Linked DNA regions of Spirulina major PCC 6313. The protein of the gene in region 1 binds, or shares a complex with, the protein of each later gene. Links are inferred from orthologs where the notes say so. Each region holds a gene or a part of one and is shown on either strand. Other genes may lie near its edges.

Evidence for each region.
Region 2: the proteins of pheS (region 1) and pheT are in contact, whole or in part, in a crystal structure (PDB 6P24), measured with the Escherichia coli proteins. The link is inferred for Spirulina major PCC 6313 from one-to-one orthologs.

Annotation. Positions count from the first base shown.
Region 1 is NZ_KV878783.1:3,940,522-3,951,529, reverse strand. Bases 530-3,322 are described here. They hold pheS (phenylalanine--tRNA ligase subunit alpha), read right to left. Parts: upstream 2,526-3,322; coding sequence 1,533-2,525; downstream 530-1,532. Other genes in these bases: SPI6313_RS17460 (DUF2470 domain-containing protein), read left to right, coding at 1,097-1,378; SPI6313_RS17465 (cobalt-precorrin-6A reductase), read left to right, coding at 530-1,089. In the rest of the region: SPI6313_RS17470 (hypothetical protein), read left to right, coding at 1-325; more of SPI6313_RS17465, read left to right, coding at 325-529; SPI6313_RS25190 (formylglycine-generating enzyme family protein), read left to right, coding at 3,506-4,261; SPI6313_RS17440 (tetratricopeptide repeat protein), read left to right, coding at 4,330-4,971; SPI6313_RS17435 (hypothetical protein), read left to right, coding at 4,976-5,464; SPI6313_RS23685 (hypothetical protein), read left to right, coding at 5,434-5,577; SPI6313_RS17430 (Hsp20/alpha crystallin family protein), read right to left, coding at 5,607-6,059; SPI6313_RS23680 (hypothetical protein), read left to right, coding at 6,225-6,362; SPI6313_RS17425 (DUF2267 domain-containing protein), read right to left, coding at 6,391-6,822; DNA starvation/stationary phase protection protein Dps, read right to left, coding at 7,514-8,026; SPI6313_RS17415 (ZIP family metal transporter), read right to left, coding at 8,106-8,879; SPI6313_RS17410 (peroxiredoxin), read right to left, coding at 8,960-9,487; SPI6313_RS17405 (DUF1688 family protein), read right to left, coding at 9,688-10,887.
Region 2 is NZ_KV878783.1:2,653,469-2,664,764, forward strand. The notes cover bases 2,581-5,661. They hold pheT (phenylalanine--tRNA ligase subunit beta), read right to left. Parts: upstream 5,288-5,661; coding sequence 2,873-5,287; downstream 2,581-2,872. Other genes in these bases: SPI6313_RS11670 (YcjF family protein), read left to right, coding at 2,581-2,842. Also shown: SPI6313_RS11660 (segregation/condensation protein A), read right to left, coding at 49-804; SPI6313_RS11665 (KTSC domain-containing protein), read right to left, coding at 896-1,339; more of SPI6313_RS11670, read left to right, coding at 1,475-2,580; SPI6313_RS11680 (serine/threonine-protein kinase), read left to right, coding at 5,783-7,420; SPI6313_RS11685 (tetratricopeptide repeat protein), read left to right, coding at 7,466-8,092; SPI6313_RS11690 (fructosamine kinase family protein), read right to left, coding at 8,248-9,105; SPI6313_RS24775 (hypothetical protein), read left to right, coding at 9,144-9,275; ATP-dependent Clp endopeptidase proteolytic subunit ClpP, read right to left, coding at 9,263-9,859; SPI6313_RS11700 (hypothetical protein), read right to left, coding at 9,937-10,869.

The DNA.
Region 1 (11,008 bases):
TCCGATTCGCAACGAAGAGCAATTGCGGCAGAAGTTAGTGGCGGTGTTGCAGGAGCGCGATCGCGCCCTCGATGCCCTGCGCCACGAACAGGAAAACCACCGCTACACCCGCCAAAACCTCACGGCCGTCATCGGTGACACGATGGAACAATTAACACTGCTGCGCGGTGGCACGCTGCCGCCCCCCTCCCCTCGGCAGGATGAGCCGGAATCGGTGGCGGCATCGGCTTCGATCGCGCCGGTGGATGTGATGTCGCCGGAGGTGGTCGCCCTGTTGGAAGCGCCAAAACCTCCGGCCACGCCTCCGCCTCAGACCTCGAAGTGATGGCGATTTGGTTGATTGGTGGGACGGCGGACAGTAAGGCGATCGCTACTCATCTCCTGCCCCATGCCATCCCCCTCGCGATTACTGTCACCACCCCCCAAGCTCAGCGGTTATATCCTGATCACCCCCTGTATCGGGTTCATGTCGGGACATTAACGGCGGCACAGATGCCGGCCTTTCTGCGGAAGCAGCGGATCTGCGGCATTGTCGATGCGTCTCATCCCTATGCGCGGGACATTTCCGAGAATGCGATCGCCGTTGCGCAGGATCTTAACCTGCCCTATCTCCGCTATGAACGGCCATCACTCCCCCGCGACCCCCATCCGACCGTGACCCCGGTTCCGGATTGGCGGACATTTCTTGCGGGGGATGGGTGGCGCGATCGCCGTATTCTCTTCACCATTGGCTATCGCTACCTCGCCGATCTTGCCCCGTGGCAGGCGCGGAGTAGGTTGTTTGTGCGGATTTTGCCCAGTGCGATCGCCCTCGATGCCGCCCTCAAGGCTGGATTTTCCCCGGATCGAATTATCGCCCTTCGCCCCCCGATCAGCATCGAGTTAGAAACAGCCCTGTGGCAACAGTGGGACATTGAAGCGGTGGTCACGAAAGCATCGGGCCAGGCAGGGGGTGAGGATGTGAAGCGACAGGTGGCGCAACGGTTGGGGGTGGAATTGATCGTGATTGAGCGGCCCGCCTTGGCCTATCCCCGGCAAACCAACAACCAAGACGATATACTCAATTTTTGTAACCGTTGTCTTTCTTGATCTCACCATGGCTGATCCTCTTACCTCTGCTGTTAGCGATCGCATCTGTGCCCACATGAACGATGACCACGCCGAAGCGATCGCCCTCTATGCCCAAGTCTACGGCGATCGCCCCACCACCGAAGCCGCCGAAATGGTCGATATTGACCCCCAGGGCATGACCCTCAACGCCACCGTTGACGGCATCACCGAAGTGCTCCGTATTGAATTTGACCACACCCTCACCGACTCCGACGATGCCCACCATACCCTCGTCGCCATGCTCAAACAAGCCCGCCAAAAGGGTTAGGGGTTCAGCACCATCGAAACCGACAATCTAATCTAATCGTCCGGACTGCCCATTGTCCTCAGCACCGGCTTTGCGGGGGCCAAGGGGGTTCGATGTTTCAGCGATCGCGCCGGACGATATCGGCCCAGGAACCGGATTCAGCATTAAATCAGCATTAAAACTGATTTAAAAAACGCAGATCACTACTGTACAGGCGGCGAATATCATCAATGTGGTGCAACACCATCGCGAAACGCTCCACCCCTAACCCCGCCGCAAAGCCGCTGTAAATTTCGGGGTCATAGCCCACGGCTTTCAGCACATTGGGGTCCACCATGCCACAGCCCAACACTTCGAGCCATTTCCCTTCCCACTGCACATCCACTTCCGCCGACGGTTCCGTGAAGGGGAAATAACTGGCGCGAAAGAGCATCGCCAATTCTTCGCCGAACATCTGCCGAACAAACTCTTTTAATGTGCCTTTGAGGTCGGTGAAGGTGAGGCCTTTGTCAATGGCGAGAATTTCCACTTGATGAAAGACGGCGGAATGGGTGGCATCGACGGTATCGCGGCGATAGACCCGACCGGGGGCGATGATTCGCAAGGGGGGATCGTTTTGTTCCATGTGGCGGATTTGCACCGATGAGGTGTGGGTGCGCAGCAGGTTGCCGTCGGGGAGATAGAAGGTATCCTGCATATCACGGGCGGGGTGCTCTGGGGGCGTGTTGAGGGCTTCAAAGTTGTAGTAGTCGCTCTCCATTTCGTAGCCTTCGGCGACGGTGTAGCCCAGGCCCACAAAGATTTCAATGACGCGATCGATGATGCTGTTGAGGGGATGGATGCGACCGAGGGGACGGGCCACACCGGGCATGGTGACATCGAGGGTTTCGGCGGCCAGTTGGGCGGCGATCTGGGCCTGTTCGAGGCGATCGCGCCTCGCCTCCAAATCAGTTTGAATCGTCGTCTTCACCTCATTGGCGATCGCCCCAATTTGCGGACGCTCTTCGGCGCTTAATTTCCCCATGCCCCGCAAAATCTGTGAGAGTTTCCCTTTCTTGCCCAAATAGGCAACCCGTTCTTGCTCAAGGGCGGCTAGATCGTGAACCGATGCGATCGCGCTGGCGGCTTCGGTCTGTAATTCTTGAAGTTGGGCTGCTAGATTGGACATTGACGATAGTTTTGATGGTAATTGGCCTGACTTCTAGTGTAGCGATCAAGAGGCCAAGATTTTTCAGAGGGGATTGCAGAGAATTCATGAGTAAAGCCTGTCGTGTTCTCATTAGTAATGACGATGGTATTTTAGCGATCGGGGTACGCACCCTCGCGAATACCTTGGCCGAAGCCGGCCATCACGTCACCGTGGTTTGTCCAGACCGCGAACGTTCCGCCACGGGCCACGGGTTGACCATTCACCAACCGATTCGGGTTGATCCCGTCGCCGATATCTATCACGAATCCATCCAAGCCTGGGCCTGTTCGGGGACTCCCTCGGACTGTGTCAAACTCGCCCTCAGTGCCTTACTCAAGGACCCCCCGGATTTTGTCCTCTCCGGGATTAACCAAGGTGCGAACCTTGGCACCGATGTCCTCTATTCCGGCACTGTTTCCGCCGCCATGGAAGGTGCGATCGAAGGATTTCCCAGTATTGCCTTCAGCCTCACCAGTTTTAAACATCAAGACTTTTCCGTGGCTGCTCGGTTTGCGGTGCAACTCCTTGCCCAACTGATCGACGTGCCCTTACCCGAACCGGCCTTATTGAATGTGAATATTCCCCCGGTGCCAGAGTCGGACATTGTGGGAGTCGCACTCACGCGCCAAGGGCTGCGGCGCTATCGCGAACAGTTTGAACAACGCTACGACCCACGCGGTAAGGGCTACTACTGGCTGGCGGGGGAAGCCGTGGAAGAAGTCGAGCAGCCGATTCATGCCTATGTTGATGGGGACATTCCCACCGATGTCGAAGCCATCCGCCAAAACTACATCACCCTCACCCCCCTGCAATATGACCTCAGCCATGCGCCCTTACTGAAGCATCTGAATCGCGATCGCCTCCAAGGGTTTAGCCTCCGCAGTCCCAACCCCGCCGACTATGATGATCAGCACCCCTACGAATGGTGCGAAGTCTTACCGTCTGGCCTCAACATCGACATGATCACATTGCCGGGAGGTCAGTTTTGGATGGGCAGCAAGGCAGAAACCGGGTATCGAGAAGAATCACCACGACATCGCGTTCAAATTGCCCCCGTTGCGATCGGGAAATATCCCGTCACCCAAGCCCAATGGCGCATTATGGCCCAGTGGGATAAGGTCGGCCGCGAGTTGAACCCGGAACCGGCTCACTTTCGCGGGGATGATCATCCGGTGGAAAATATCACCTGGCTCGATGCGGTGGAATTTTGTGTCCGTTTATCCTTGAAAACGGGCAAGCTCTACCGTTTACCCACGGAGGCGGAATGGGAATATGCCTGCCGAGCCGGGACAGAAACGCCGTTTTTCTGGGGGGAACATCTCAGCCCAGATCATGCGAATTATCGCCCGGTGGCAGCGGACGAACAAAACCCGTGGCGCGAAAGGACAACCCCGGTGACCAGCTTTGCGCCCAATGCCTTTGGTCTCCATGACTGCCATGGCAATGTGTGGGAATGGTGCAGCGATCAATGGCACAGTAGCTATCAAGCGGCTCCCCAAACGGGGCGGATCTGGGATGAGCAGTTGCGCCAAAGCTATTCAACGCTGCGTTTGAAGTGGTTGCACACGCCCCCCCAGGGCGATCGCGTCCTACGGGGCGGCTCTTGGTATAGCAATGCGACGCTCTGCCGCTCCGCTGCCCGCTACCATTTCCACCCCTACAACCAATACACCGATTTCATCGGCATGCGTCTGGCCTGCGGAGACATGGCCTAAGCGCCCTTGCTCAGGGAATTCGCAACGTTACACTATGGGGAGTATATGTCAGTGTTCTGGAGCGGTCTATGGTGTGGCCATTTGGGAAGCAGCAGCAGCAGCAACCGGAACCCCAAGTCCCGGATTTTGCGGGGGCGTTGCGGTCGGTGGCGGGGTTTGTGATTGGTGGGCAGCGGGGTGATGCGGCGTTGCAGCAGTTGCCGGGATGTCGGGTAACGGTGGCGGCGTTGGTGGATTGGGTGCGATCGGGGCAGGGGCGTGATCTGTTGTTGATGACGGAGTGGCGGCGATTGGTGGGGGCGGATTTGGGGGTGTTGAGTGAGGTGGCGGCGGATGTGGTGCGGGAGTTGGGGGGTGAGGTGGAAGAGCCGCAGGTTGAGAATTTTTCGGTAGGGTTAGATACTGAGAAAAAAACAGATGATCAAGCAATTATTAATCAATTACTCACGCAAAACCCAGAGTTAACTGAACTCGCAAAACTCAATGCACTTTTACAGCAAGATCAGTCCTCAAGTAATCAAATTTCAAGCGATGTCTATGCCTACTACAATCGCAGCAATGCCTACTCTGACATGAATCGGTACGAAGAAGCGATCGCGGACTACACCAGAGCCATTGAACTTGATTCCAAACTTGCTCACGTCTACGCTAATCGCGGTGATCTTTACAAAGCCTTGAAGCAGTACGAAACAGCGATCGCAGATCTATGACAATATGGAAACCCTCGATCGCCACACACGCGGCATTGAAGGCTTATCTCTGCAACTGCAAACCTCTAAAAGTAACCTCAAATCCTATAATAAGCGCCTCAACCGGATTCAAGGCTTTTGTGAGAAGTATTCATTACCGAGTGATTTAACCCTTTGGGATGATTTTGCGACGAATCAAGCGACGTTTTATCAAGAGCAAATTCAACAGGATATTGAGAGTTTAAGCCCTGGTTTACGGGTGCGGGAACAGCATATTAAAACGCTGCACGTGATTGTTGAAGCGGCCCAACAGGAGCGCGATCGCGCCATTGAAAATCTTGTGGCTGCGGCTGGGGTCGGGATTGGGACATCATCTGCCGCCGCTAGTGTCTGGGGCGGCCAGGAGAATGCTCAACCTTGGCCAACCTTTAGCTGGAGTATCGTGTTGGGCTTGGGGTCAGGCCTTCTGGTGTATGGGGTGTTGTGGTTGAAGCAGAGGCGCGATCGCCGCTAGGGAATACCGGGCAAACCGCCGAAACTGCAACTATTGAGGGGATAGGGTGCGATCGCACCCTCCACACCGCAAACCCCCGCCCAGTGAATGAGCGGGGGTTTGTGTTGGATTAAAGCGTCAGATTGAGCGGAATGACTGTGTTTTACGAGGCTTGGGTGTTGCCTAATTTCACATTTACCACTCGGTTGATCGCTTCATCGACTTTGGGTAATTGGAGTGTCAAAATACCGTGGGTGAAATCCGCCGTGACGTGATCATTTTGAATCGGAATCGGTAGCGAAATGATGCGCTTAAACGGGCCGTGGCGGAATTCAGAATAGTACACTCCTTGCTCTGAATCTGTTTCTTGGGTGGCGTGACGTTGGCCGGTAATCGAAATAGCATCACGGGTGGCATTGATTTCCACATCTTCGGCGTTGATGCCCGGCAATTGCACCCGTAAGACTAACTGATCGCCTTGATCTTTCAGTTCCACAGCGGGTTTCCATGCCGCAGTTTCAGAAAGAATTGGGTTTGTCACTTCATCAAAAAGATGATCCATTTGACGGCGGAGCGTGTCGATATCAGAGAAGGGTTGCCAACGAATGAGAGCCATACTATGTAACCTCCAATTGCTTAAATCAGCTTGATTGCTTATGTCTGTATTGTGCAAAATGGAGGGGCGCGATCGCAGTCGTAAACACCGAATCCAGAAGGGCAAGAAACCGTAAATTATCACTGTTTCAGCAGCCGTCAACGTAATTACTTGATAGCATCGTTAATGACAATCCAGAAAACCGAACGTCACCCCACATTCCGCCGGGGCCGCGATCGCGCCCCGGTCAAAAAAAGCGATCGCACTCTATGGACGGAAGAGTGCGATCGCTGGGGATCAATCGGGAAAAAACAGTCCCGATGATTCAGAAAATCGAGTCAGAATTCAAGCTCTAGACCTGTTCCCACAAAATCCGGATGCCGCTCGGCAGCACTGCCGCGATTTCCTGGATACGAGCGGGGGGTAATTCTTCGCGCACCGTTGAGAACACGGCAATCACTGCACCATTGGCAGTCGTGCCACGGGGTAAGCCCGCTTCTTGAGACACACGACGGATAAAGCTATCGGCATCAATGTCAAGGGGGGGACGAATCCGGCTCAGAAGCGCCACAATCGGATTATCGTCTTTCCACAAATTGGCAATTTCATCGTCGGAAAATGCGGCTTGCACCCGGTCTGATGCTTGGGTTGTCATCATGTCCCGTAAAGTCCGGAAAACCACCAGCGTAATATCACGAGCATCGTAAATATCAGGCAGGTCGGCCCGTTGCATTACTTTTTCTAAAAATGCTTTTTCGGGAGCGTTCATGGTGACAGCAGTCATAGAGTATCCTCATTGTTCTTGTCATCGCTGGCGATGGTGCAATGGTTGCAGTTCGCAGCGTTGGTTCCACCGTAACGCGGCGACGGGGGGGGTTGCCCTCTGTCCTTTGAGTGACGGGATAGATTGGGGCTGCTTATGGGTTGCATCAGAACTACATAACAGTCTGATTTATGCAAGCGGTTGAGGGTAATTTAGGGCAATTGAAGGGTGCGATCGCCCCTGTTATGCTGAACTAGAGTGAATTGTAACGTTTTGTCAAGCTCCCAGCGGAGAGCATTTACCCTCTGAAGCTACCCCGAAAGATTTTGCACAAATGCCGAGAAGTCGCGATTCTTGCTTCCCACTCCACCCCGCCCAAAATCATCAATCCAAGTGAGGCGTTTGTCTCACTTGGATTGTATGAAATCGTATTGTTCAGGATCTATCGCAATCCTATTTGAGCTTGAAACCCTCAGCCTTGAGCAACAAGGGGCTTTAAGCCCCTTGCCTATCCCGACCTGATTTAGGATTGCGATGGGGTGAAGTTAACCCCCATGGAATCAACTTCACCCGCTGGCACGGCACTAGTGGACTGTCTAGCCTCAGATGGCAAGTAACTTGAAGACTGAGCGAAGTCGAAGTCTGGTGCTCCGGGGTTCGACTCCGCTCACCCCTCTGGATAACAACTCACCTTTTTAAGCTAGACAAGACACTAGGCTAAGTGGGCTTCGAGGAACCAGAGGCGCTTATCAATGGTGCGGGAAATTTCGGTGTAGAGATCAGCCGTATCGGCATCCCCTAAGGTGTCGGTTTGGTCGATGGCGGTGCGCACATGTTTGCCATAGGCGGCGAATCGTTCCGCCAAGGCTGCCACATGGGCTTGACCGTCGCTAATCGTCAGGGGATATTCTGGCAAAATGGATTCCGATGCGGCGATCCGAGCCGTACCGAGGGCCGTGCCGCCTAGAGCGGTAATCCGTTCGGCCACCATGTCCACGTAGTCTTCTAATTCACCGGCTAACTCATCAAAAAGCTCATGGAGCTGGATGAAGTGGGGGCCTTTCACGTTCCAGTGGGCTTGCTTGGTTTGGGTTTTGAGATCAAGGGTGCTGGCCAGGGTTTGGCTGAGGATGTTGATCACGGGCGATCGCACTTCGGCGGCCAAATCAATCCGCGTTTCGTAATGGTGTTGTGCCGTATGTTGGCTGGGAATCGTTGCAGTCATAGGAGAATCCTCCAAAAGTGTGAGTCAATAAAGGTTAAAAATCCTGGGATTACACCCAAGCAATGGGTCGGGGCTGGCGTTATCCTAGGGCGATATCGAGCAAGGTCATCACCAAAAAGCCAGCAATTACGCCTAAAGTGCCTTCTTGGCGGCAGCTTTTACGGTCAATTTCTGGGATCACTTCATCCACAATAACGAATAACATTGCCCCGGCGGCGATCGCTAATCCCCAGGGTAAAATCGTCTGCCCCAAGCTCACTAAGCCCGCGCCCAGTAAGCCGCCGAGGGGTTCCGCTAAACCCGTGGCCGCCGCAATGCCAAAGGCTGACCCAACGGAATACTGTAGCTCTCGCAATGCCAACGCCACCACCAACCCTTCAGGCAAATTCTGGAGGCCAATCCCGATCATCAACGGCACACCACTGTAAAGCTCTGGTGCGCCAAACCCGACCCCGACCGCTAGGCCTTCGGGAAAATTATGAATCGTAATTGCAATGATGAACAGCCAGATCCGCTGTACCACTGAAGCGTCTGGGCCTTCGCGCCCTTGGATGAAATGTTCATGGGGAAAATGATTATGCAGCCACCAAAGTAGAGCCGCACCGATAGCAATGCCACTACAGGCGATCGCCGCCCCTGCACCTTGGGAATAGCCTTGCAACTCAGCGATCTCCGTCGCCGGGACAATCAACGAAAAAGAAGTCGCCGCCAGCATCACCCCGCCCCCTAGCCCTAACATCAGACCCTGCCAACGCTGAGACACCTGTTGCAGTCCTAACACGGGCAATGCACCGATCGCTGTTCCCATCCCGGCGAGCAAACTTGCACCAAATCCTAACCAGATTGTGTTCATACTTGTCTCGTCGGAATTGGGAAAACAGACAGCAGACGCGCCCCTGTTGGAATCGGTCAATGCTGGGTGAATGCTAAACCTTAGCCTTTGAGGTAAGCCAGCATTGTATCGGCATCAGACACCTCGAAGGGGTCAGCAGGGCAGTTGTCTTCATAACCGGGTTCGATGAAGATTTTTTCGATGGTGCAGTCGTTGACCACCATCGAGTAGCGCCAAGAGCGCAAGCCGAAACCGAGGTTAGACTTGTCGACGAGCATCCCCATTTTGCGGGTGAATTCACCATTGCCATCGGGGAGCAAGAAGACTTTTTCAGCCCCCTGCGCTTTACCCCATTGGAACATCACAAACGCATCGTTGACAGAGATACACATCACTGCATCAACGCCCTGGGCTTTGATTTCGTCGTAGAGTTCTTCGTAGCGGGGTAAGTGGGTTGAAGAGCAGGTGGGGGTGAAAGCACCAGGGAGGGAGAAAACCACAACACGCTTACCGGCGAAGAGTTCTTCGGTGGTGCGATCTTGCCAGCGGAAGGGGTTCGGGCCGTCGATGGATTCGTCACGAACACGGGTTTTGAATATAACGCTGGGGACTTTCTCGATAACAGCCATGTCTTTTCCTTTGGGATAACAACAGTTGATTTGCTTGTTTCTAAGAATAATTCTTATCTAGGACTAAATACAATGAGTATAAATACTCATTTTGTCACCTGCACCCACAGGCACGCCCACCCCATCCCCCACCCACACCAGGCGGGGGATGGATGCAGGGTGGCTCAAGTTCACCCTCTGAATCGAGTTTTTAGTCCCGTTTAAAAGACTGTGCCGTCACTTTCGATCAGTAGGGGGGGGCGGCCATCAATGCGCAATTCGGCGGCAATTTTGCGCCCGGCGGCCCAAGTGCCGCCTTGCAAGATTTTGACGAGGGGGAGTTCTTGGGCGGATTGGTTTAACTGGGTGCGAATGCCGGCCGCGATCCGATCTAGGCAAGCGAGGGTGAGCGATCGCCATTCCACAATTAATTCTGAATCGGGGCGATGGGTGCGAGCGGCTTGGTCTGGATCTTTTAAACTCAGTAAGCCCAAATCTAGACAGAGACCGCCGTTCCGGTATTCTGCTAACCCGGTTAATTGATCCAAATCCGTCACCTTCACCCCCAAATGGGCTAATGGCTCAATTAATGAATAGGTTAACCATTGGGACAATTTATGAAACGGCACATACCCCACCTGGGAATGTGACCACACATCGCCTAAATTCACCCCATCCAAGACCAAGCGCCCCGGCCAAATGCGGCCAAAGTGGGTGATGATGGCGGCAAAAATGTGGGGGGCGGGGAGGGTTTGGATGCCGACGGGGACGAGATAATCCACGAGATTGCCGAGGCGGGGGGCTTTGCTGCCGAATACATCCGGGGTGGTGGCGACGATGTGGCCGAGGGTGCGCAGGAGTTGCGATCGCCCCTGTATCCCCACTAAATTATTATTCTCTGTGACTTGAAAATGGGGGGCGAGATGCTCCGGGGTAATCGCCTGTAAGCCCACGGCATCGGCTTGATAGGGATGCTCTGGATCGCTACTGAAGCCGCCCGCCATGAACATCCGAAAACTGGCGATCGCTAATCCTTCGGAGCGTTGCCAGGTTTGGCCGGTGTCGGCTTCCTGATACTGCCAACTCGGCCCTGCACCGGCATCGAGCAGGACACTGGCGATCGCTAATTCATAAAGAGTTTTGACGCGATCGCGGGGGGAGAGGTGAGGGATCAGGGTCTGAAGTTGGACAAGGCGATCGCACCCTCCCACCTCAAAATGCCGCCACCGACTATGAAACGGCACATCCAAGCCAGGATAGTTACTGCGGAGATTCGCCAAAACATAGGCGGTGACCGTGGCGATCGCCTCAGGATGATACCGAAAATGCTTCAGTTGATCCTGTTGCGCCAGTTGAAACATCTGCTCCGCCTGGGCGCGAATGGCCGCAGGGGTTTGTAGGTAGGCGATTAAATTCGACATAGGTGTGGCAAGTGGCTGCACGGCAAGAATGTTTCAGACTCAAAGACCCTTGATTGCACACTATACAGCTTGTTCAGAAATCATCACGTCCAGATTCAGAAGCCCCTCGCCCCGTGGGAGC
Region 2 (11,296 bases), 1.3 Mb from region 1 along the record:
TCTCAACAGGTTATGCGATCCGATTTTATCCCATCTTCTGAAACCCACTTAGGTGATCAGGGGTTTTATCGAGAGGTCTTGGTAAAAGTCGGTTTGAGAAAGTTCGACCTTTGATTGGGAACTGAGGAGCAACAGCGCCCAAAATACCCCCACTCGTTCATGGGTGGTGGCGGGCTTGGTTTGGGCCGCAGACCACCATTCGACCAGTTGTTCAAGCAGGATGGTGGTGTCGGTGTGGTCGGGGTTATGGGGGAGGACTTCGCGGACGAATTGCTCTAGTTGGGCGGCCATTGCCGTCAGGTTTTCGTCGTGGGCGAGTTGGGTAATGTGTTTGACGGCTTCTTTGCGGGTGTAGCCCCGTGAGGGGGAGCGCGATCGCAAGGGTTTACGGTCTAGCACTGCACCCATTTGTTGTATTTGGGCGATCAGTTCCTGGAGGGTGACGCGGCGACGACGCAGGGGCGGCGCAGTGGGACGGCGGCGAATGTGGCGTTCCATCCGGGCGGGTAATTCCCGTTCCATCGGTTCGAGATCATCGCCAAAGTCTTCGGGTTCGTCGGGTTCGGGGTTTTGATCGGCTTCGAGGGTTTGGGCTTTGAGCAGCACCAGCATCGAGGCCCAGAGGAAGGCTTGACCCGATTGGGGCAGGTCGGCGGCATCGGGTTCGAGGGCTTGGGGACGGACAAGGTTTTGGAGGTAGCGATCGATCACGTCAATCACCTGCACATCCCAGGGGTCAATTTCTCCCCGTTGGGCGAGGTCAAGAAGGACGGCGATCGCTTCTTCGGCTAGATTTTGCGGCACAGGGCAATCTCAACAGATACAGGCAGGAGCGGCGCAACCCGCCCACTCCTCCCGATTTTACGCACATCTGAGGGTTTTGGGTGCAGGGGGGTTAACTAAGACGCTCGGAAGGATACGCACCTTTGATCACCTGATTGTAATAGTGACCGGGCGATCGCGTTTGGCACAGTTCCTCCCACACCTCCGGCTCGACTTGGTCGTATTCATACACCGCCCCATTGTGAAACTCGATTTGCAATGATTCGGTTTCCGGGTCATAGCTGAGGGAACGGGTGCAGTGGGAAGCCGGTGTGGGTAACGATTCCGGCGCGTCCAATGCCGGGATTGCCCCACTGACCAAGTCCGCCACCTGTTGCAACCCTTCATAGGCTTGGATCGGGGCTGGGACGGCGAGATATTCGAGATCTGCACCGCGATCGATTAACAGCCCTAACCCATGGTCGTCATGGGCGATCGCAATCAAATTACTCAGATCAATTTTTTCAAACTGCATCGTGAAGAGGGGAGAAAGGATACTTGAAATTATAATCAACATTGATTGAAAATTCAACATCTACGTCAGACTTGCTCACGGGTCGCCTGATCTCTGGACTTCAATCCAGCCGGGGAGCGCGAAAGGGGGGCAGTCTCCCGGTAGGATGGAAGGAAGACAGTTGCGGGAGACAAGGGCATGGGGGTTCGGGTTCGGAAACCGATTTTGATTGGGGGCGTGGGGTTATCGTTTGCGCTCTGGGGTTGGATTTCCCTCCAGGATTCGCTATTGGATTGGGGGACGGTGAGCCTCTGGGGGCTGATGGCGATCGGGGGTGGGCTATGGTGGTTCCGACGCGATCGCCCCTCCCTCCCCACCGTAGCCAAACCGCGATCGCCCCTCACAGCGGCCGACCTCACCACCGCGAAAACCCACCTCAACACCCTGCGCCAACTCCTCGCCACTGAATGCCCCCAGGTGGATCAACGGGTCTGGGATCAGGGGTTGGCGCAATTAGAACAAGGCGACTCGTCCCCCTTCACCGCTGCGATCGTCGGCTCCCCATGGGTGGGTAAAACCGCCCTCCAGCAGGCTTTACCCCATGATCCCCACTGGCACAATGTCGAAACCGCAACACCGACCGCGCAAACTGCCGCTCTCCTGTATCTCGTCAATGGCGACCTCACCGCCGCTGAATTGCAGCATCTCCAGCAATGGCAACAACAGCATTACCCGATCCTGCTGATTCTCACCAAGCAAGACCAATATCCTGAAGAGATGCGGGCCATCCTCCTCGATACGCTGCGCCAGCGGGTGCAGGGATGGATTGCAGCGGCGGATGTGGTGGCGATCGCCGCCGCCCCCAGTCCGATCACCGTCCGTCAACATCAGGCCGACGGCTCGATCCGTGAATTCCAAGAACCCCGCCCTCCCGAATTGGACAGCCTCCTCCCCCGCCTCGCTCAACTCACCACGGAAACAGAGGCGATCGCCCGCGCTCAACAGTGGCGGCAGGTGATGGCGATCCAAACGGAGGTGAAAGCGGCCTTAAACGGAGCACGGCGCGATCGCGCTCTCCCGATCCTCGAACGCTACCAATGGATCGCCGCCACCGCTGCCTTTGCCAACCCTGTCGCCGCCTTGGATCTGTTGGCTACTGTTGCGATTAATGCCCAATTACTCGTTGATCTCGCCCAACTCCACGGCCAACCCCTCGCCCTTGACCAAGCCAAGCCCGCCGCCCGTTCCATCGGGGAACTTCTCCTTAAACTCGGCGCAGTGGAACTTTCCACCCAAACGATCACCGCTGTGCTCAAAAGTAGCCCCGTCACCTATGCGGCGGGGGGGTTAGTCCAAGGCATCAGCGCGGCGTACCTAACGCGGATTGTGGGGTTGAGTCTGATCGACGCTCTCCAACAACAAGACCCCACCCAACCGCCATCGGCCCTCAACTGGGACAGCCTCAGTCAAGGGATTCAAGGCGCGATCGCTCAAACCCAACAGACGGGCAGGGTGGCGAGTTTTGTGGCGCAGATGCGATCGCGCCTCCTCAGCCAAGGGACGTAGCTTCTCATCATCGATAGGATGCGCTTAACGTTAACTCCGCAAGGTGACGTTGAATTGACTCACGAGGGCATCACGAATGGCTTGATGAACGGGGTCAACGTCGTCATCGGTGAGGGTGCGATCGCTGGCTCGGTAGGCCAAACTAAAGGCTAAACTCCGTTGCCCGTCGGGGACGTTGTCACCCCGATAGTCGTCAAAGAGTTCAACACCGGTTAGGAGGGTTTTGCCGGTGGTAAGCATGGCAGCACTGAGGTCGGCCACGGTGAGATCGACGGGGGCAAAGAAGGCTAAGTCGCGCTCAACGGCGGGGTAAAGGGAGAAGCCCCGGAAATCGGCTGTGCCTTGGGCGGCGATCGCCGCTAACAACACCGCTGCATCAAGTTGGAACACATAAACCGCTGCGGGCAAGTCGCGATCGCGCCGCACTTCCGGATGGAGTTGCCCAAAAATGCCCAGGTTCTGATCGCCGATGTGAAGCGATGCCGTCCGGCCGGGGTGAAGTTGGGGCGCGTCGGCGTGGGGTTGGTAGGTGACGGGGATCTTGAGGGCGGCGAAGATACTTTCGAGCACCCCCTTGGCCTCGTACCAGGTGAGGGGTTGACCCTTGCCGCCCGTAGCCCAGCGGCCCATGACATCGCGATCGCCGCCGAGAATGCCCGCGATCGCATCCCGTTCACAGAGTTTTTTCCCATCTTGATAGAACACACGACCCCACTCAAAGCCATTTAACGCCCCATTCCCCCGCGCTTGGTTATAGACAAAGGCATCGATCAACCCAGAGATTAACTCATAACGCAGGGCGGAATATTCACTGAGCAGCGGGTTTGAAATTGTGATTTGGGCTTGCTCCGGCTTCACCAAGGAATAATGCACCAATTCCGTTAACCCAGCGGCGCGGCAGAGACTGCGGATCTGTTGACGGGCTTGGGTGGCGAAGGGAACCATCCCCGGTTGGGTTTTGTTGGGGAGGGTGTCGCAAAAATGGTCATAGCCGTAGAGCCGCGCCACTTCTTCGATCAGGTCAATTTCTCGCTCTAAATCTCGATAACGGTAGGGGGGAATCGTCACCATCCATTGCTCCGGGGCGGTGGGGGCTAATTGACACCCCAAGGCGCTTAAAATCCGCTCCACATCCGCAGCGATAATCTCGCCAGTCTTGACGGGGCCGAGAATCTGCTGTAACCGGGCCAAGCGGAGGGGAATTTGGCGGCTCCATTGGTCGGGAGCGGGGCGGCCATCGTGACGGCCTTGGGCGGTGACTGTGCCGCCAGCGAGATCGAGGATCAGGGCGATCGCACGATTTGCCGCCTGTTCGAGTTCCGCTTGGTTCACCCCCCGCTCGTAGCGGGTCGAGGCTTCGGTGCGCAAACTTTGGGCGCGGGACGATCGCCGAATCGCCACGGAATCAAACAGGGCCGCTTCGAGGAGTAGATTCACCGTGCCGCCGTGGACTTCGCTACTGGCTCCCCCCATCACCCCGGCCAGGGCCACCGGGTGATCATTGGCGGTAATTAATAAATTTTGGGGTTGGAGGGGGCGGTCTTGGTCGTCTAAGGTTTTGAGGGTTTCCCCCGCCTGGGCGAAGCGAACCCCAAGGGTGAGGGCTGCGGAGTGGGTGATCGCCTCCAGGCGATCGCAATCAAAGGCGTGCAACGGCTGCCCCCATTCCAGCAGCACATAGTTAGTAATATCCACCACATTATTAATCGGTCGCACCCCTGCCGCTTGGAGCCGGAACTGGAGCCAATCAGGAGAGGGTGCGATCGTCACCCCTGCGATCATCGTGCCGAAATAGGCCGGGCAGGCGGCGGATTCAGTCACCTGTACCGTGAGGCGATCGCTCACCGGAGCCGTCACCGCCGGAATATCGGGTAACGTCACCACCGCATCCGTCAACGCCGCCACTTCCCGCGCAATCCCCACCACACTCAACGCATCGGCCCGGTTCGCCGTCGAAGTCACATCCAGCACCACATCATCCAACCCCAAGAGCGGCCGCACATCATCCCCCGGCGTTAAATCCGGCTGCGTAAACACGTGAATTCCTTCCGAATCCTTTTCAAGACCCAATTCCGACAGGGAACAAATCATCCCTTCGGACTTGATCCCACGTAACTTCGTTTTCTTTAACTTCAGGTCAATGGCCGGCAAATAGGTTTTCGGCAGTGCCACGGCCACCTGTTGCCCCGCCGCCACATTTTTCGCCCCACAGACGATCGTAGACGGCTCCGCTGCACCCACATCCACCGTACAGACACTCAACTTATCCGCATTGGGGTGCTGTTCTCGCGTCAGCACCTGACCCACCACCACCCCATCAGCCCAGGTGCGGCGGTCTTCAATACCCTCCACTTCAAACCCAGCAATGGTCAGAGTTTTGGCAAGTTCTTCCGGAGTAAGGCTGAGGGGAACGAATGTCTGTAACCAGTGAACGGAAACCAGCATGAGTAATGTTGTTTCTTGAAAAAGACCCGACTATCCATAGTACCGTTTTGCCCTGCGTTCCGACACAGATGCCCAAAACTTGCGTTTAACCCTGTTGCGGCTCCGGGATGTCCGTGGGGCGATTGAGGGAGATCAGGATGGTTTTAGGACTGTTGTGATCAAGGGCGATCGAGGATCAGGGATTATCTTGGCCAGTGATTATTTCAGTGTCTGTATTTATACTGAATATTTTCGCTGTGGAAATGAATAGTAATGGTGTATTTTTCTGGCCAAAATAAACGAAACTATTTGTTACAGAATGATGCCGAAAGGAAGACTCGATGCGGCAGAGCAAGAGACTTTGAGGAAAAGTAGGATATGCTATTGATGAGAGAGGAGTTGAGGTGTTGATCACCTTAACAGCACTGATTGGTGGGGACTAGAACTGAGGGGAATGACCCCTACCCCTTACTCAATACTTACTCTTGACAACGCTGCTGCTTTTGAGAACGCTGCATGAGTTACTGTCTCAATCCCTCCTGTACTCAACCAAAGAACCCTGATTCGGCCGAAGTTTGTCAGACTTGTGGTTCTAAGATGTTGATGCGCGATCGCTATCGTGGAGTCAAGTCTCTCGGCCAAGGAGGCTTTGGAACCACCTTCCTCGCCTTAGATCACGGCCTGCCGGGGCATCCCCCCTGCGTGATTAAGCAACTCCGTCCCTCTAGCAATGATCCGCAAATCTTCCAGATGGCGAAGGAGCTATTTGAACGGGAAGCTGAAACCCTGGGCAAAATTGGGAATCATCCCCAAGTTCCCCGCTTGCTAGACTACTTTGAATATAACAAGGATTTTTATCTCGTCCAAGAATATGTAAAAGGGCTGAATCTACAACAGGAAATTAAGCGTCACGGGCCGATTATTGAAGCCGGAGCACGGCAATTTCTGAGTGAAATTTTGCCGATGATTCAATACATTCATGAGAATAAAGTTATTCACCGCGACATTAAACCGGCCAACTTAATTCGGCGTGAACAGGATAAAAAGCTCGTCTTGATTGACTTCGGTGCGGTCAAAAATAAGGTTAATCCCCAAAATTCCACCAATAGCTCTGATCAAACGGCTCTCACGTCCTTTGCGATCGGGACTCCTGGCTTTGCACCGCCGGAGCAGATGGCGTTACGCCCTGTTTTTGCCAGCGATATTTATGCGATCGGGGTGACTTGTATCTATCTCCTTACGGGAAAGTCGCCGAAGGATCTGGACTATGATCAAAAAACCGGGGAAATGCTGTGGCGCAAGGATGTGGATATTTCCGATAATTTTGCCAATGTTTTGAAAAAAATGTTGGAGGTTTCGGTTCGACATCGCTATCAAAATGCCCAAGAGGTTTTGAATGCGCTTGATATGGAGCCGTACATGGATGACTTGGCGAAGTCGTTGGTGACGGCCCCGAATCCGAATCCGGGGGGAAATCTTGCCAGTTCTAGCGATGATGAAGTGATGCCGGCTTCGTCGCCCACCCTGTCGGCCACGGAGCGCCTAGCGATGAAGCTCCGAGAACGACGGGCCCGCCGTCAAAAGACGGGCGGGGGTGCAAATATGGATGCAATGGGTGGGGGGAAATATCCTGGCCGGGGTTCCAGTGTGGCGGGACGCAGTACCGCGAGTCGGCTGCCGGATTCTGCGAGCGGTAATCCGGGGAGTCGGCGGCGGGCGGCGGCGCGGCTGGATGTGGAAACGGTTTTGACGGCTTATACGAAGGGGCGGCGGGATTTTGCCCAACAGAATCTGAGTCAGTTGAAGCTGATGGAGGCCAATTTAGAGGGTGGAATTTTTCACCAGTCTAAGTTGCGCAAGACAAATTTACAGAAGGCAAATTTGGCGGGTACTGATTTTGGCCGGGCGAGCTTGGCGGGGGCGAATTTGCGGGATGCGAATTTGGGGCGGTCTTATATGGCGGGGTCGGATTTGGAGGGGGCGGACTTGCGGGGGGCGGATCTCAGCCATGCGAATTTAAGTCGGGCGAATTTGCGGGGGGCGAATTTGTGCGGGGCGAATTTGACGAATGCGAAGATCTCGGAGGATCAACTGGCGATGGCAAAAACGAACTGGTCTACGGTTTTACCTCATGGTCGTCGCGGGTTTTGGTAGGAAAGGGTGGAATAATGGTGATAGCAAATTAAGCAACAATTTTGCATGAAACGTTTTCAGATTTGGTTATTTTCGATCGCGCTTGTGATTGTCACGGGTTTATCTAGTTTTCAGTGGGGGATGGCTTCAGCCCAGGCCCAGCAAGTGACGGTTAATGATGAGTTTACTCGTATTGCGGAGCAATGTTTAACGGCTTCCGATGCGTCGGCGGCATTGCAAGCGTGCGATCGCGCCCTTACGATTAATGATGAAGATCCAATGCCTTGGTATGGCAAAGTCAAGGCCCTCAGTACCTTAGGGCGTACCGCCGAAGCCGATGCCGCTCTGCGGCGGTTTGATTTTGTCGGCCGCTATTACAATGGCATGTTGCGGCCGATCCAATTGCTGCAACGGCGGATCTTGCTGGCGGATCTCGTGGGGAGTGCTGAGCGAGCGGCTGAATTGGATCGCGAAATTGCCGAAGTGAGTGGCCAGTTGAACAGTTTAAGTGGAGATGAGCGGACTCAGGCTCAAGCCTATCTCCAACGCTTGCAAAGTATCCAAGAAGATTATCAACAGGTGCAAAGCAATCCTGAACTGTTGCAACAACTGGAAAGCAATATGATTCAAACGATGGTCGAATTGCGGCGGGGGTTTGTGGAAGCCAATGCCCGCTTAAATGCGGCGGACTAAGATTTTAAACTGCTACTCTGGATAATTCCTCTCATGCCCACGGGGTGAGGGGATTTTTTGTGCGGTGCGATCGCGAGGGAGACAAGGGGATGAAGCCCCTTGTCTGGCGTGTTTATAGATATGTAAGATGGCTTGCGTTTAGGTTGTTACGGAGCTCAAAGCTGATCAATCATCCGGGCCGCTTGTCCCCCGTAGCCACCGCCGAACAGGTTGAAGTGGTTGAGGATGTGGTAGAGGTTGTAGAGTTTTTTTCGTTGGGGATAGCCGGAATCTAGGGGAAACAGGGCTTCATAACCGCTGTAAAAGGCTGCGGGAAAGCCGCCAAAGAGTTCCGTCATGGCAATGTCGGTTTCGCGATCGCCCCAATAGAGCGCCGGGTCAAGAATGACGGGAACACCATCCACAGTACAGGCCGCATTCCCCGACCAGAGATCGCCGTGAACCAGGGCAGGCTGGGGGTGATGAGCGGCGAGGAGGTCGCGTACCTTTGCGATCACGGTGGCGGTGGCCGGAAACGAACCGCCGCGCCGCTGGGCGAGGCGGAGTTGAAACCCGATCCGATGCTCGGCGAAAAAGTCCGCCCAAGAATCTGTCCAGGTGTTGACTTGGGGGGTGGAGCCGATGGTGTTGTTTTGATCCCAGCCGAATTGATTGGAGCCGGTCGCCTGGTGGAGGGCGGCGAGGTCTCGTCCCATTTGCGCCCAACTTTGGGAAGCTCCCCGGCCAAAGTTGAGCCATTCCATCACAATGTAGCTGGAGCGCTCGGCCACGCCAACGCCGATGGGGTGCGGGACGCGAATGGTGTGGGTGGTGGCCATTTGACGTAGGGCCAGGGCTTCAGCCTGGAACATGGCTTCTTGGTGGGCTGCGTTGAGTTTGATGAAGTAGCTGCGATCGCCGTCACTCACTCGATAGCCCTGATTGATGCAGCCCCCACCCACGGATTGGCGATCCTGAATCGTGAATGGCTGATCTGTCCAAGTGGTAATCTGTTGGGCAATTTGATCCCACATAGTCCTCCGGTCTTACGGTGTGGTGCTGTTTCCCTCCCGTGCTTGATCCGTGCGACGGGGATACGCGGGGAAAACGGCTCAAAATTAGCGTAGCGCAGGTTGACCTGCGCTACAGCTTTGAAGATCTCAAGCGGGAAGCGCGATCGCCCCCCTGCCCCTACACCGGTTGACTCGCCGACGGTCGCCGATCAATCACCTCATCAATCAGCCCATAGTCCTTCGACTCCTGCGCCGACATGAAAAAGTCGCGGTCGGTATCCCGCTCGATCCGGTCGAGGGGTTGCCCGGTATGGTTCGCCAAATGTTGATTGAGCAAGGCTTTGAGATAGAGAATTTCCTTGGCTTGAATTTCAATATCCGTCGCCTGACCTTGGGCCCCGCCGAGGGGTTGATGGATCATAATCCGGGAATGGGGCAAACTACGGCGTTTGCCCTTCGCGCCCGCACTCAACAAAAAAGCCCCCATACTCGCCGCCAAACCCACACAAATCGTGGATACATCGGGGCGAATTTGATTCATCGTGTCAAAAATGCCCATCCCCGCCGACACGGAGCCGCCGGGAGAGTTGATATAGAGGTAAATATCTTTTTCCGAATCATCGGCTTCGAGAAAAAGGAGTTGAGCGACGATCAGGTTCGCTAACTCATCGGTGACGGGTTGGCCGAGAAAGACAATCCGTTCCCGCAGGAGACGGGAATAGATGTCAAAGGCGCGATCGCCACGCCCGGAGGATTCAATAACGGTTGGGATCATCGTCTATCCTGCTTCTGGTTCCAGTGGTTTTGTTCGATTTTAGCGAGTTCTCAGGGCAAACCGGGGAAACGTTGAGATTACGCCCCTTTGATCCGCCGTCGGCTTGTCTTCTCTTTGGTTATCGTCGCCGGTGGGTTCGCATAGCGGCGCACCACATTATTAAACGTTTGGGCGACGCAGGTGCCGGTGGCCGCACTGACGATGGAGATGGTGAATTCAATCGTGTGCTCCGGCGTGGTGACGCGATCGCACGCCTCCCGCACATTATTTTCAATCCGCTTAAATAAATTACGGGCATATTCATCCACATTCGCCAAGCTCACCCCCGGCAAACAGCCCATCGACACCATTTTTTCAAGCAAATCAATCTTATTAATAATCAACGTCACATTCAGTAAATTCTTACTATATACCGTCGCAAACACAATCTCTAAAATAGCCGGCACAATATATTCCATATGCTGCTCAACCCGTTTACGGATCTTATTTTCCGTATCCGTTGACAGCCATTCGATCAATTCTTCGGTATTTAACGGCTGATTATTGCGTTCAATCCGAGGCGCAATATCAACGATAAACAGCACCCCATTCACCAAGCGCTTACCCGGATCTCCAATCACCTGAGACGAGACATTCAGGGTATTTTGAGACGGAGACTGACCCTGATAGTCCGAAATAATCACATTACATTTGCGCTTCGTTTCAAGATCGATATAGCGCTCAGACGCATAATAGGCAAAATCCTTCGTCGATTGTTCCGGGCGAATATCTCCCCCTAACCAACTCTTAATCAGCGTCGTTTTACCACTACCGCCCCGACCATAGAGATAGAAGCGACAGGCTGGTTTTTTCAGAATTGCATCACTGCGAAACCCTTCCACTAAATCACTATAAAAATCGGTCGTTGAACCCACCGAAATAATTACCGTCACAGCAACAAGCAAAATACTGATCAAGATAGGGCCGGTGATATCGCTAAAGCCACTACTGATAAATAGAACAGCCGCCATGGCACACAGTACCAATACGACGAAAATCAATATTCTGCGTCCTGTCATGTTGTCGTCAAGAATTTGCAAGGGTTAGCCCAATCAAAGGGTCAGGATTGGGAAGAAGCCAAGTCATGGATAAGCCAGGGGACGAATGTCAACCGCCAGAATCATCGATCAAGATCATTCGGTCGTTTGGTTACACCTGTATCCTCTGGTGCATTGACGGAGAACGAATAAAATGCCATGTCATTGGGTGACTATGACGAATCGCTAGGATTGCGTCTGAACGAATGCCATAAACTCAACAATCTGCTGAGCCCCTGGATTGGTCATTTTATCGGCGCTTACGGTGAAAACTAGATCTCCCATCTCACATCAACACTAGGCTTGATTGTATTCTAGGATAAATGGGGAATAACCTCTCGGTATCCATTTGCCAAGAATT